Regions from separate parts of the Bacillus sp. JJ1562 genome, predicted to be linked through region 1. Evidence: predicted binding sites of a transcription regulator. Region 1 holds the regulator's gene; each other region holds the start of a gene.

Region 1 (3,217 bases):
ATTGAAGCTGGATCTGAAAACACCCAAGAAATCATGTCCTTGGTCAAATCTTTACCATTACTTGTCATCGTTGTTTCGATTATTGGTCCAATTCTTGAAGAGATTATTTTCCGCCAAATTATCTTTGGATCATTATATAAAAAATTTAACTTTTTCATCTCGGGCTTAATTAGTTCGTTAATTTTTGCTGTTGTGCATATGGATTTCACTCATATCCTTATTTATACCGCAATGGGCTTTACCTTTGCATTCCTCTATGTACAAACAAAGCGAATTATCGTACCGATTTTTGCGCATGTTGCGATGAATACTTTTGTTGTAGTGATGCAGACGGTTTTTGCAGATGATATAGAAAGGATTATGAAGCAAGCCGAGAAGCTACAACAGTCATTTATTGGGGGCTTTTAATTTATGCGAAGAACTTCACCTTTTGCAATGGGCATCATTTACGTATTAATGGGAACTTTATTTACTTATATCGCGATCAGTAGTGCAACGGAGACAATCTGGAACTTTTCCACCATTCTTCTAGCACTTGTCGCAACCTTCGACTTTGGTGTGGCAATCCGAATGTTTGCCCTACACTTTAAAATAAAAAAAGTCACAAACGCAAAAAAATAACCTCTGAACGGAGGTTATTTTTTCTATTCTCTGCACTTTTCTTTATTCCATCGAATTCGAATTTGCTGCCATCATTTCCGCTTTAAGCACCTTCCTGTAGGCACTTCTTGATACGAGAATACTGATTTCATATAATCCGAATAACGGCACGGTGACCATTAAATGAGAGATTATCTCAGGAGGTGTGATTAAACCTCCAATTACTAGAAGCACAAAATATGCATATTTTCGTATTTTCGATAAGAACATCGGTGTGACGATTCCGAGTCTTGTTAGGAACATTACAACAACCGGCAGCTGAAATAAAAAGCCAAACGGTAAAGTCAGCTGCAACAAGAATTGAAAATACTCATTAATCCCGATTACCTGATTAATATCAAGGCGATCCGCTAACCGCGTCATAAAATTCACAACAAATGGGAATAAAATAAAATAGGAAAACGACACCCCTACTAAAAACAATCCTACTGAAAGCGGAATATAACTTAGAGTTACCTTTCTTTCCTTCTCATACAAGCCTGGACTAATGAATGCCCAAAGCTGGTACAGTAAAAAAGGAGAAGAAATAACAAGTGCAATAATAAAGGCAAATTGCATGTAAATTTTAATTGGATCTGTCATACGGAAAGCATTCATTGTCAGCTCTTTGGCTTCCTTGGCATTTTGCAAATAAAGAATTAGCGGTTCGGCAAGAAAAAAGCTTCCTAATGCAACAATGAAGAAGAAAACGACTATATAAATCAGTCGTTTTCGTAACTCACCAATATGATCATAGACGGACATTTCTCTTTCGTTCATATGACCCATCCTATCGTTACTTCACATCATTAGTTTCGTTCTTTTTAACATCATCATCGTCATCATCTGCTAAGCCTTTTGTTGCGTTTTTGAATTCACGCAATGTATTACCTGCAGCTTTTCCTAATTGAGGTAACTTCTTAGGTCCAAAGATTAATAATGCAGCAAATACAATCAATAGGATACTACCAAATCCAAGATTTCCCACTGTGTGCACCTCCCAATAATTTTAAAATGTATTTCTATTCTTCAATTGAATAATGCTTTAAAAAGTAAACTAGTGCTTGTAATTCAACAGCCAGATCAATATGATGGACTCGAATATGTTCAGGCACATTGATTCTAGCTGGTGTAAAATTAAGGATACCTTTGATTCCTTTATTCACAAGGCGATCAGTAATCGACTGTGCTGCGCCAACCGGCACTGTTAAAATAGCAACCGTGACATCATCAGGCAATTCTTTTTCAAGATCATCTAAATGGCACACCTTTACTCCACCTATACTACTTCCTACTTTATTATAATCCACATCAAACGCAAGCTCAATTTTTGTATTATTATTTTTTGAAAAATTATAATGTAAAAATGCAGTACCTAAGTTACCAACACCGATTAACGTAACCTTCGTCAACTCATCCTGATCAAGGGTCTTACTAAAAAAGGATAATAAATAATTGACATTATATCCATACCCTTTTTTTCCTAATGCACCAAAATAGGAAAAATCGCGCCTAATCGTGGCTGAATCAACCTTTACTGCATCACTCAGTTCTGCAGATGATACCCTCTGCTTTCCCGAGGCATGCAAGTTTTTCAAAAACCGATAATAAAGTGGCAGCCTTTTGGCAGTTGCTTGTGGTATTTTTGATTGTTCAAGATTCATGTCTATTCCCCCGCTACTTGCCTTTTAAAATCTCCGTTCTTTCCACCTGTTTTTTCGGCTAAATAGGTTGGCCCAATCACCATGCCTTTATCAACCGCTTTACACATATCATATACAGTTAGCGCACAAACAGATGCAGCCGTAAGGGCTTCCATCTCGACACCGGTACTACCCTTTGTTTTAACCGATACGGTAATATGCAAAATATATTCATCTTGGGTCGTCCAACTAAAACGAATATCGACGCCCTTCAATGCCAACGGATGGCACATCGGGATTAGCTCTGATGTCTTTTTAGCTGCCATAATACCTGCAACCTGAGAAACAGCAAGAACATCCCCCTTGCTAACTTCATTATTTATTATTTGCTCATAAATCAATTTATTCACATTAATACTCGATTTTGCAATCGCTGTACGAACAGTATCAGATTTCTCTGTAATATCGACCATTTTCGCTCGACCCTGCTCATTAAAATGGGTAAATGATGTCATATATCGAACCCTCCCATAAACTATACACTATTTTACCACATCTGTCTTTTAAACATCTGTGAACATTATCATTGCAGTTGCTCTATTTAGATAATATAAGATACACTGTTGTTAGAAACAAGAGGTGAGAAACAATGATTTTACTACAAGTAAATCAGCTCAAAAAGTATTTTGCTGCTGATCTTATTTTATCGAATATAAAACTAGAAGTACAAACGCGTGACCGAATTGCCATAGTTGGCCGAAATGGTGCCGGAAAATCAACCCTATTAAAAATTATTGCAGGTCAGATGTCCCATGATGGCGGTGAAATCATTAAGCCAAAAAGCGTCACAATCGATTACCTCGCACAGGACACGGGACTTGAATCAAATCTTACCATTTGGCAAGAAATGCTGACCGTCTTCGCACCATTACAAA
Region 2 (3,217 bases), on a different contig from region 1:
TCAATAATTTGGTGGTGGAATCCACCTGTGATGTTCATGATCACTAATGCGATAACAACAACACGAGTAAGTGTGTCACTAAAGCGTCTGCCACCAATTATTTTTGGTATGATTACATACCATGCAGAGACGGCTGTTAAATACCAGATGTTAACTGCTGTGTGTCCGAATGCCCAGAATAGTGTACGGGAAACCATTACGTTAATCGTGTCTACCCAACCTAATGACCATGGTAGAATCAAGAATAGTACTTCAACTGCAACAAATGCCGTTGCTCCAACTAATAGAATGAAAGCTCCTGTAGCAAAGAATGAAAGAATTGGAAGATGCTGTCCTTTATGGTTCTTTCTCCAGTTTGCTACTTGAATAAATGCTCCAGTTGATAAGAGCCAAATACCAACGACCACTAGTGCTAACCCGATGTAGAATACTGGGTGTGCAGCCATTGGTGGATAGAATGTGTACATAACAGATGCTTCGTTCATTAAGACTGGAATTACAACAAGTACGATACCAACAATCTTAGTCCAGAAACCAGTCCATGCTAATTTTCTTACCTTAGGTAGTAATCCACCTAAATCGTGTGAAAGACCAGCGTAGAAATAACCAATCATAAAGAATGCTGACATTACAACTACTAATAATAAACCGTGAGCTGTTAATACTTGATAATAATTAAGCCAGCTTGGTAATTCTAGAAGACCTGCACGGTTTAATCCTTGTACTAATCCTAAAAGTCCACCTAATAATAATGCGATAAATGCTACTGATAAATAGGATTTCGAGATTTTTGCATCTTCTGGATTTACACCTAAAACCCTGTTTGCTTTTTCTTTAAAGGTCAAATCTGAATTATTTAATACTGTTGCCAATGGTCTCCCCTCCTTTATTTCACTGTGATAGTTGTAGCCATTAATTGGTGACCCGCACCACAATATTCGTTACAAAGAACTAAATACTCACCTGGCTCATCAAAGGTTTGAGTGATTTTTTGAATATGTCCCGGCATTACCATTGCGTTTAAGTTTGTACCGGCAACTTGGAATCCGTGGACAACGTCTTTAGATGTCATGATAAAGTGAACTTTTGAACCAGCAGGTACTTCAATCTTGCCTGGATTAAAGCTAAAAATTTCTAATGTCATAACAACTTCATATTCGTTTTCGCCGATTTGATATACACCTGGCTTATCAAATGGAGCTGTTTCGTCAACCTTCTGAGGATCAATCGTTTCCATATTACTTGGTGGTCCCATTTCTAATGCGAATGTTTGGTAACCAGTTAGAAGCATGAAACCCATAATCATACCGAAACTAATTGTCAGCCATATTTTTTCATCAAGATGCATTTTCATTTTTATCCCCTCCTAGAATCTAGCCATGAATAGGCCGTAGAGTACTATATACGTAAAAAGAATGACTGCTCCAACAACACCGACTGAAATCCAAGTTCCTACAAATGGTCCTTGAAATTCCCCGTCTGTTTTTTTGTTTCGGTTAACTTTTGAAGCTCCCATCCAACTCAACCTCCTTATGTTCTTCTTACTTACATCATAATTAGGAACCGTTCTCAATGTTGTGAACTGAATCACACATAAAGTGTAATTTTTGATACACCTAATAAAAAAAGGACGAGAAAATAGGCATTTCCCCGTCCATTCAAACCCCCTCTAAATATGACCAAACCCGCTTCATTACTGGATTTCAGATACTTTATCCTCTTTATATCGTTAGCTCAAAATCAAAAATGACAAATTGGTGAACATACTTATTAAAGTGCAAGGCGCCCGTTTATCGGCGACATGCATAAAATAAGCGCTGACAGAAGGCGCTTTTTGCCTTCAAAAGCGATTGGCTTAGACCAGAGAGCCGATGGCGTCTGAAGCTGGACATCAATTTCCACATAAAAAAGACAGCCCCCATCCATTGGAAGCTGCCTATAGTAGCTGATAAACAATAAATCTCTCGTATGTGCTTTTTTTAATCAACTTTGGAATGATAATCTCTTTTTTCATTTGAAATGGAGTGTTATTCTCCAAAAAATAGGTGTAATCCGTTGAACCATAATATAGAATAACCTCTATTTCTCGCGGATCCTTCTCGTATGAACGAAGAATATTGGCAATCGTATGCTTAAAAACCTGGATTGAAAAAGGATTAAAAAAGTAAAACCTATTATCGAATGGATTGATTTCATAATCTTGTGCGGCACAATGGTGAATATCAATTTCCTCTTTGCGGATACCCGCCCTTTTTACATAACGGTCTCGGTTATAAACTGCATCATGATACAAACTTTTATCAATCTCAACACCTACGACAGTTGCAGCAAATAAATGATGAATATAAAAAAGCAGACGGCCCTTCCCACATCCAATATCAACGACCCGATCCGTTTTCTTCAATTGATAATGATCAAACAGAGCAGCTAGCCCTTCATACGGTGTTGGCTCATAGCGATGATAATGAATGGATGAACTAAATCCCTTTTGTCCTCCACTTGTTTTCACATGTAAAAGTGCATCGAAATACTTATCATCCATTGGTAGTCTCCTTACAACGATGTTTGCTACAGTTAAAATTGATACCCATTTATGGCATATGTTAGCTTTTCAGGATTGCGAATTAAAAAGATATGTTTGATTTCCTTTTTTTCTATTTCAAAGCATACCACATTTTCTGGTTTCTGATTTCTTTTTATCAAAATCCCTATCTGTCCATTGACGATGACTAAATCAACTTCAATTTTGTCATCCTGTCCAAACTTTCGAATGAGCCCAAAAATAAATTGAGAAACACGTTCTCTCGTTTTTATTGGTACTAATGCAGCCTTCGCCTTACCTCCTCCATCTGAGTAGAGGACAGCATCATTCGAAAGAATGCTAAGTAATCCCTCAATATTTCCTGTTGTTGCGGCAAGGAGAAAAGATTGAACCAAATGCTGCAATTCCGTCTGATTCACCTGTGAATCGTTTGTCTCATCCTTATAATCTAGCTTTTTCCTTGCTCTACTAAATATCTTCCTGCAGTTCGCTGCCTCCTTTTCAATAAATGATGCAATTTCAACATATTCATATCCAAACGCTTCTCTTAAGACAAAAACAGCTCGTTCAACAGGGCTGAGTTGTTCCATCAAGGATAGGAGAGCATACGAAATATTATCTTGCATTAAGACAGTATGCATCGGATCAACATCATGGATGATTAATGGTTCTGGT
Region 3 (3,217 bases), on a different contig from region 1:
TATTCCCTCCTTTTCCGAGTCGAATGGAAGTCCTTAATTTCATCTTCAAGTGCGAAATAAGCACATTTGTTTAAAATTTTTTTGGGTAATACAAAGGAATGGCGAAGGTTCTCTTGGAATGATCTTCGCCATTTTGTTATTGTTGCCTTCACTTTTAGTGTTACGAAATAAGGGAATCACCTTACACGAAACTTCAAGGAAAGCTCCAGAGAAATCATGCTTATGCGCCGTATACCATGAACGCGATAACTACTGCGATGATAGGAATCGCCTCTACTAACGCAACCCCGATGAACATAGTAGTTTGAAGTTTACCTTGTGCTTCTGGTTGACGAGCAATCCCCTCAACTGTACGAGATACGATAAGACCGTTACCGATACCAGCACCTAGTGCCGCTAAACCAATTGCAATTGCTGCTGCTAATAAACCCATTGAAATAGTCCTCCTTTAATTGTATAAAAAATTTATAATAATTGATTTTTGTTTGCCCAAAAAGTCTCATTTTGGACAAGGTTTATTTTTAATGGTCTGTACTCACTTTGTGAGATATATAAACCATTGTTAACATTGTAAAGATGTATGCCTGGATAACACCAATAAAGACACTAAATCCTTGCCACGCAATCATCGGAATAAAGGCTCCGATTGTACCAAGAATTCCTCCGAAGATGCTTTCACCATAACCACTTACAGCCATACCAGCAATTAATCCTAATAGAATCTCACCGGCATAGATGTTACCAAATAGACGTAGTCCGAGAGTTAATGTGTTTGCAAATTCTTCGATAATTTTTAATGGGAACATAAATGACATAGGTTTAAAGAAATCTTTACCGTATTCTCTAGCACCCTTCATCTTTATTCCATAGTAATGCGATAAACCAACAACCATAACAGCTAGTGTTAACGTAATCGTTGGATCAGCAGTTGGGGACTTCCACCATAATTGATGATCAAAAATGATCGCAAACGGCAACCCTAGAAAGTTTGATACAAGGATATACATTAGTAACGTAATCCCTAGTATTTGGAAGCGTCCACCTGTTTTCCAGTCCATCGAACTTTTAATAATTCCTCGAACAAAGTCCATGACCCATTCCATAAAGTTCTGAGCACCGGTTGGCTTCATTGCAAGGGTACGAGTTCCAAGAACCGCGATAATGAAGACAATTACACTCGCAATTGTGATCATTAGGATGTTAGATGTGCTAAACCAAAGTCCAAACAATTTAAACGTAGGAGCTTCGTGACCCAACAGTATTCACCTCTCTTCCCATATTGTGTAGCGCATAGCTTTGCTTTGCGCTTTAGTCTATTTTTGAAGTTTTTGAAAAAAGAAATCTATCATAATGACAAAATAAGCTGTCATTAATCCAATAACCATACTACCTAGATGAAACTTTTCTGGATACTCCATAACGACCAATACCGCCAAACCTGCAACCGCCATTCTAGACATTGTTCCAAGCGAACGGACTGTTCGTCCTTCTTCAAAAGCTTTCGTAACTTGCTTGTTTTTTCGAGCCAAAGTAAATAGAATCCACAGACTTCCTAGAGTTCCTATTATTAATCCTAAAAAGACCGATTTATATGCAGTGAATCCCCAGCCTAGAACATAGATTGAAAGTAAGTAGAATATGTATTTACGATATCTCGTAAACGCTATGGTTAGATCCTGCATATCAAGTTAATCTCCTGAGAAAAAATGATTGACTAGACGAAGTGTTGCATAGACTCCTGCTGCTAGTCCTAATAGAAGGCCAAGAATTAAAAATAGTGGTTCAGTGGCTAGCATCTGATCAATCCATCTACCTAGGAAGATGCCTACTAGAATTGATCCTACTAATTGAGATAGAATACCAGACATAAGCGCATAGGCTCGTAAAGGATGCTTGTCATTTTTAGGCATCAGCATACCCCACTTTAAGCGTAAAAAGGTAGGTTTTAACGTGTCAGAAAATACTCAATTTTTCAAGTAATCCCTATATGAAAACCTTCTCATTCATACCCTTTGTAAGCATACAATAGGCACCTATTAATGTCAATTGTTTGCAAGGAAAAAGTTCACCTTCTCACAAGCGATTTCAACGTGTTCCACATCCGCTTACAAAACGCGTTTTAATCATGATTTTTGTTAGTCCTATTGACGTAGTACTAATTCAAAATTCACTCTTTGTTCACAAAAAATTCATAATTAGGTAACCAAAAGACTAAATACGCAAAGGCGAATTTAGTTTTTTATCTTATTGTTCGAAAGTTTCCTCTGAAAAATCGTGACATCTTCCAGCTTAAACATAATTTAGCAGAAGTGTTCGACTTCTGCTAATTATGTTTAATGGCCGCCTATCATTGTATCTTCAAATGAGATTTCTGTTTCAAGTATATCCTCTTTGCCTGCTTTTCTAACAAAGATGATCGCCTTAAAAACCCCTCGCAAGTTTCGTTCTTTCCGATCCACTGCTTTCTCTACTAATCCTCTTTCAACATTTCGATCCCAATCTAAAAATGTCACAAACCTCAAACTGTCAGGATTATACAGAACAATTCCATACTCATCTGCCCCACCCGGCAAGTATAATTCATACCTGAACACATCCTCTTTATCCCCTTTACCAAATTGAAAGCCCATGATTCGAGGATAATCGGGTTCTTCGATCACATACATATATGGAATATGATATCGATTTTTCCCTTCTTTTAAAAAAATATTCCCATGGTGGAGGCCAGCACCAATTGTACTTGGTGTGATATCAAGTCCGATGGTGATCACCTTTTTTTGCTTCGGTTCTAGTGTAAATGGAATTGGTATGTCCCATTGGATTCCTTTTATGTTTTTTGGAAATTCGAAGGAATACTTCTTTTCATCATTAGACTGATTATCTACCGTTATGTTTATCCTTTTTTCTGTACGTCCATCCTGATGATGAAGCAACCCCGCCGAAAATGAACCCGGATAGATGAGAGTTTCCGAATGAATGGCTTGATGGAGTTGAATTCTACCCGCTCCTTGTTCATATGGCTTGTATAAGGTTCCATCCTCTTTTTCTAAAAGTCGTGCCGTATTCATAAGCGCGGCTTTTATTTGTTCAGGTGTCCAATTAGGGTGGGCCTGCTTTAAAAGCGCACTTGCTCCAGCCACATGAGGTGCTGCCATACTTGTTCCTTGCATTTGCTCATACCCATCTGGAATCGTACTGTCAATTGCGACCCCTGGCG
Region 4 (3,217 bases), on a different contig from region 1:
ATAGTACCTTCATAATGCTGTAGCTGAAAAAAACAGCTGAAGCGACAGCTAAGCTTTGGCCAATCGAAAAGATAAGCAATTGTCCGGTCTCAATGGATACAACGACGATAAGGCAACCTGCAATAAAACCAGAAAAAATCGGAATTGCTATTTTTTCATCAATCATTTGCTTTAATGTAGGAACATCGCTTTTTCCAATAAGCTTGCTGTATCTGTGTGTCCACCAAAGAAAAGGAATAATTTTATATAAATAGCCAAGAATACTGCTGGCAATCCACAAAAAGAGATAAAGAAAAATAAGGACACCATAAATTTCGTAATATCCTGGTAAGAATGAAAGAATCATTCCGAAAAAGTGAATCACTAATCCAAAACCAATTGCAATTAATGAAAATATAAATTGTTTATCAAGCTTTTTCTTTAATCTCACCTTGATGATCGTTGATATGTGGTAAGAAAAAAGAGCGAAGCCTGCGAACAGTATGCTCATACCAGCCTGTAAGAATAGGTTTTTCTCGGTTAAAAAGCTGCTAATTGTCACAATAAGGCCAGTTCCATACAAAATATAGACCCATCTTGCGGGCTTCATTGAAAAGCCATGTGCTAAAGAAAACATTGGGACCATTTTATAGGAAAAACCGAAAATTAAGAATGTAAACCATCCAGCAACCCCAAGTAAAATATGACTTTTCAAAACAGCAAGGTGATCTAAATTCCTTATTCCAGCTCCAAGATTGATGATCAAAAGAATTCCAAGTGTTATTGTAAGCAGTAAGCAAATGAGCGCACTACCAACAAATACAGTTAGAATATTCTTCTTCGCTTGCTTTTTCATCGTCATAAACATTTGGACGAGAAACAGCAAAATCCCAATCACAGCAAGTGAACCTGTAAAAATGGACAAAGTAGGTGAGAAGGAAAGGGTGATTCCAAAACCACCAAAACCAATTGCAGTTACCCAAAATTGTACAAACCCAAATCTTTCACTCCAAATAGGAGTTAAAAAGGCGACTGGCACAAGCTGGTACATCGCACCCATCGCAACCATTAAGGCCCATCCTAGTATCAATAAGTGGGCAGATGATAGGAGGGGAAAGGTTCGAAAATTCCCGTCAATCACCATATGTCCATTGAATAACAGGATCACTTGGGACGCGACTAAGGCAATAACACTAAAGATAATAAAGGAGAGCGGCAGCCTTATATCTGTTTCATTTGATAATTGAGGCATCATTAGCAAGCACTTCCTTATTTCGTAATCTCAATTTGAAAACCGCCATCAGAATGTGGTTCCGTTGTATGTTTGTAACCTAGTTCATCTAGCTGTTCATACAAAAACATTGGTCGGCGATCATTGATAATAGTTAAAGTGTCGCCCTTATTTAAATTTTCGAGAGCTTTCAAAGTCCTCATCATTGGTGTGGGGGGCTCAAGACCTCGATTATCTAATTTCATTAGTTGTCACCTCGTTTAGTAAAGGTGACCTTCCAATGTTTTTTCTCAATTTGCTCCGCTTCATTTGTAAATCCTTTAGCTTTTAATATTGGAAATAAAGGAGTCGGTTTAAAAGGTGCGTGTAAAATGAAGATATCTCCATCCTGTAAAGGTTTAACCGCCTCCATAATCTTTTGAAAAGGCTCGATTTTATTTTTAAGGTCTTCCCTAACATCCACTTCTACTACTTTTGAATCCATTTTTGATTTCCCCCTTATATAACGTTTATAATCTAATGATAATCATTTTCAATGAGAAACGTTGTGACGTGAATCACAAACACCAAAATATTTAAGCAAGATCAAGGACTAAGAACACCACTTCCTGTTGGCCTAGAAAATCTCATCATGGAGCTTCATATGATCCAATAGGTAATACCCATCGGGAGTCATGTCTACAATTTGTTTCTTTTTCAATACTGAAATCGTCCGACTTACAGATTCACGTGTTGTACCAATCATGTTGGCAAGCTCACGATTTGTGAATTGAGTTGTTAGCTTAAAGCGATTGCCGATCTTTTCTCCATTACTTCTGCATAAACGAAGTAAAAGCATAATAATTTGTTCTTGCGTATTTAATAGGATTTGTTCCTCCAGTCGTTTTTGAAGGTCGATGATTTTTTCGCCTAAAACTTTAAAAATTTTGATACAAAGCTCAGGATTCTTTAGTAATATTTCTTCAAATCGATCAATGGGTGTGTAGATAATATTTGAATCCTCGATTACTTCAGCATGTGCAGGATACCCACCTTTTCGGAAAAATCCAGCATGTGGAAACATTTCTCCTGCTTCGAGTACGGACACAATCTGTTCCTTTCCATGCATGTCAGATTTATAAATTTTTACTTTTCCAGATTGAATGAAAAAAACACGATCTAGTGGATCGTCTTGCATAAAGATGAACATTTTTTGTTTATATAATCGTGACTGTGAAATTTCAACAATTGGATCTAGTTCTTCCGGGGTTGTTTCTCGAAACAAGGGAACTCCTCTCAATTGTTCACGAATGGATGGTAGAGCCATTGTTCTCACTCCTTGTTCAAATTAATTACAATTAGGCATCCACATTAAGTGTAGCAATCCTTGTTTTTTAAACTGTGATTTTCATCATAGGTAGTGAGAAACAAAATCAATGTTCAAAAAATAGACAAAAAAAACTAGGAGAAATTCTCCTAGAATCAAATGCACCTTGGCGTATTTGTGCCCGATTTTTAGGCCCACAGGAAGTGGAGTACTTAGTCTTTAATCTTACTGATCGAAAAATTTCCTTTGAAAAATCGTGGCATCCGCCGGAGGCTGTAACTTTATTCAGTCAAGGGGTGAATAAAGTTAGTCAACTTGCTTTTTTTCCGCACAATCAAAGCAAAGTATTCCTTTTTTATCATCTAATACAACACCATTAATAAATCCAACCAAACAATAAATTTCTTTCTCACATTCTTTACATGTATCTACAAATTCCTTCATCTTTTCACCCCGATTACCCTTTTAAACTCCACAATCATGAGGTATAACAAGACTTTTACGTGGGATTTTAAATGTTACTCTAATTATCGCATATTTGTATAGGCATATGATAAAAAACATACGTACATAGTGATAAGTTTCACTACAATAACGGAAGAGACTCGATACAATGGACCCATAAAACAAAAGGAGGAATGATAATATGGTATTTGCAGCGAAAGTAAATGCACCAGATTACGCACCGAGGGAAAAGCACC

The links. The regulator Rex, encoded in region 1, represses fermentation and respiration genes when NADH is low (regulators of the CRP and FNR family bind a similar motif). The targets are predictions, from matches to a motif close to TTGTGAAATATTTCACAA.
Region 2: the regulator Rex is predicted to act here: its motif matches at 1,576-1,593, upstream of V7097_RS03200 (cytochrome c oxidase subunit 2A).
Region 3: the regulator Rex is predicted to act here: its motif matches at 1,986-2,003, upstream of V7097_RS03520 (AtpZ/AtpI family protein).
Region 4: the regulator Rex is predicted to act here: its motif matches at 1,756-1,773, upstream of V7097_RS04965 (DUF2249 domain-containing protein).

The regions. Positions count from the first base shown of each region.
Region 1 covers NZ_JBALOQ010000051.1:30,859-34,075, forward strand. Annotated here, with positions in the region: gene V7097_RS22885 (CPBP family intramembrane glutamic endopeptidase) at 1-408, shown strand, start outside; gene V7097_RS22890 (YdiK family protein) at 412-621, shown strand; gene tatC (twin-arginine translocase subunit TatC) at 664-1,419, opposite strand; gene V7097_RS22900 (twin-arginine translocase TatA/TatE family subunit) at 1,436-1,627, opposite strand; gene V7097_RS22905 (redox-sensing transcriptional repressor Rex) at 1,662-2,303, opposite strand; gene moaC (cyclic pyranopterin monophosphate synthase MoaC) at 2,306-2,797, opposite strand; gene V7097_RS22915 (ABC-F family ATP-binding cassette domain-containing protein) at 2,932-3,217, shown strand, end outside.
Region 2 covers NZ_JBALOQ010000004.1:101,312-104,528, forward strand. Annotated here, with positions in the region: gene V7097_RS03190 (cbb3-type cytochrome c oxidase subunit I) at 1-872, opposite strand, end outside; gene V7097_RS03195 (cytochrome c oxidase subunit II) at 887-1,354, opposite strand; gene V7097_RS03200 (cytochrome c oxidase subunit 2A) at 1,367-1,516, opposite strand; gene V7097_RS03205 (SAM-dependent methyltransferase) at 1,937-2,542, opposite strand; gene V7097_RS03210 (RNA polymerase sigma-70 factor) at 2,575-3,217, opposite strand, start outside.
Region 3 covers NZ_JBALOQ010000005.1:5,238-8,454, reverse strand. Annotated here, with positions in the region: gene atpE (F0F1 ATP synthase subunit C) at 221-433, opposite strand; gene atpB (F0F1 ATP synthase subunit A) at 522-1,256, opposite strand; gene V7097_RS03525 (ATP synthase subunit I) at 1,314-1,682, opposite strand; gene V7097_RS03520 (AtpZ/AtpI family protein) at 1,689-1,910, opposite strand; gene V7097_RS03515 (S8 family serine peptidase) at 2,334-3,217, opposite strand, start outside.
Region 4 covers NZ_JBALOQ010000007.1:27,146-30,362, reverse strand. Annotated here, with positions in the region: gene V7097_RS04975 (hypothetical protein) at 1-1,234, opposite strand, end outside; gene V7097_RS04970 (DUF2249 domain-containing protein) at 1,249-1,455, opposite strand; gene V7097_RS04965 (DUF2249 domain-containing protein) at 1,455-1,694, opposite strand; gene V7097_RS04960 (Crp/Fnr family transcriptional regulator) at 1,827-2,516, opposite strand; gene V7097_RS04955 (hypothetical protein) at 2,823-2,960, opposite strand; gene V7097_RS04950 (DUF2249 domain-containing protein) at 3,163-3,217, shown strand, end outside.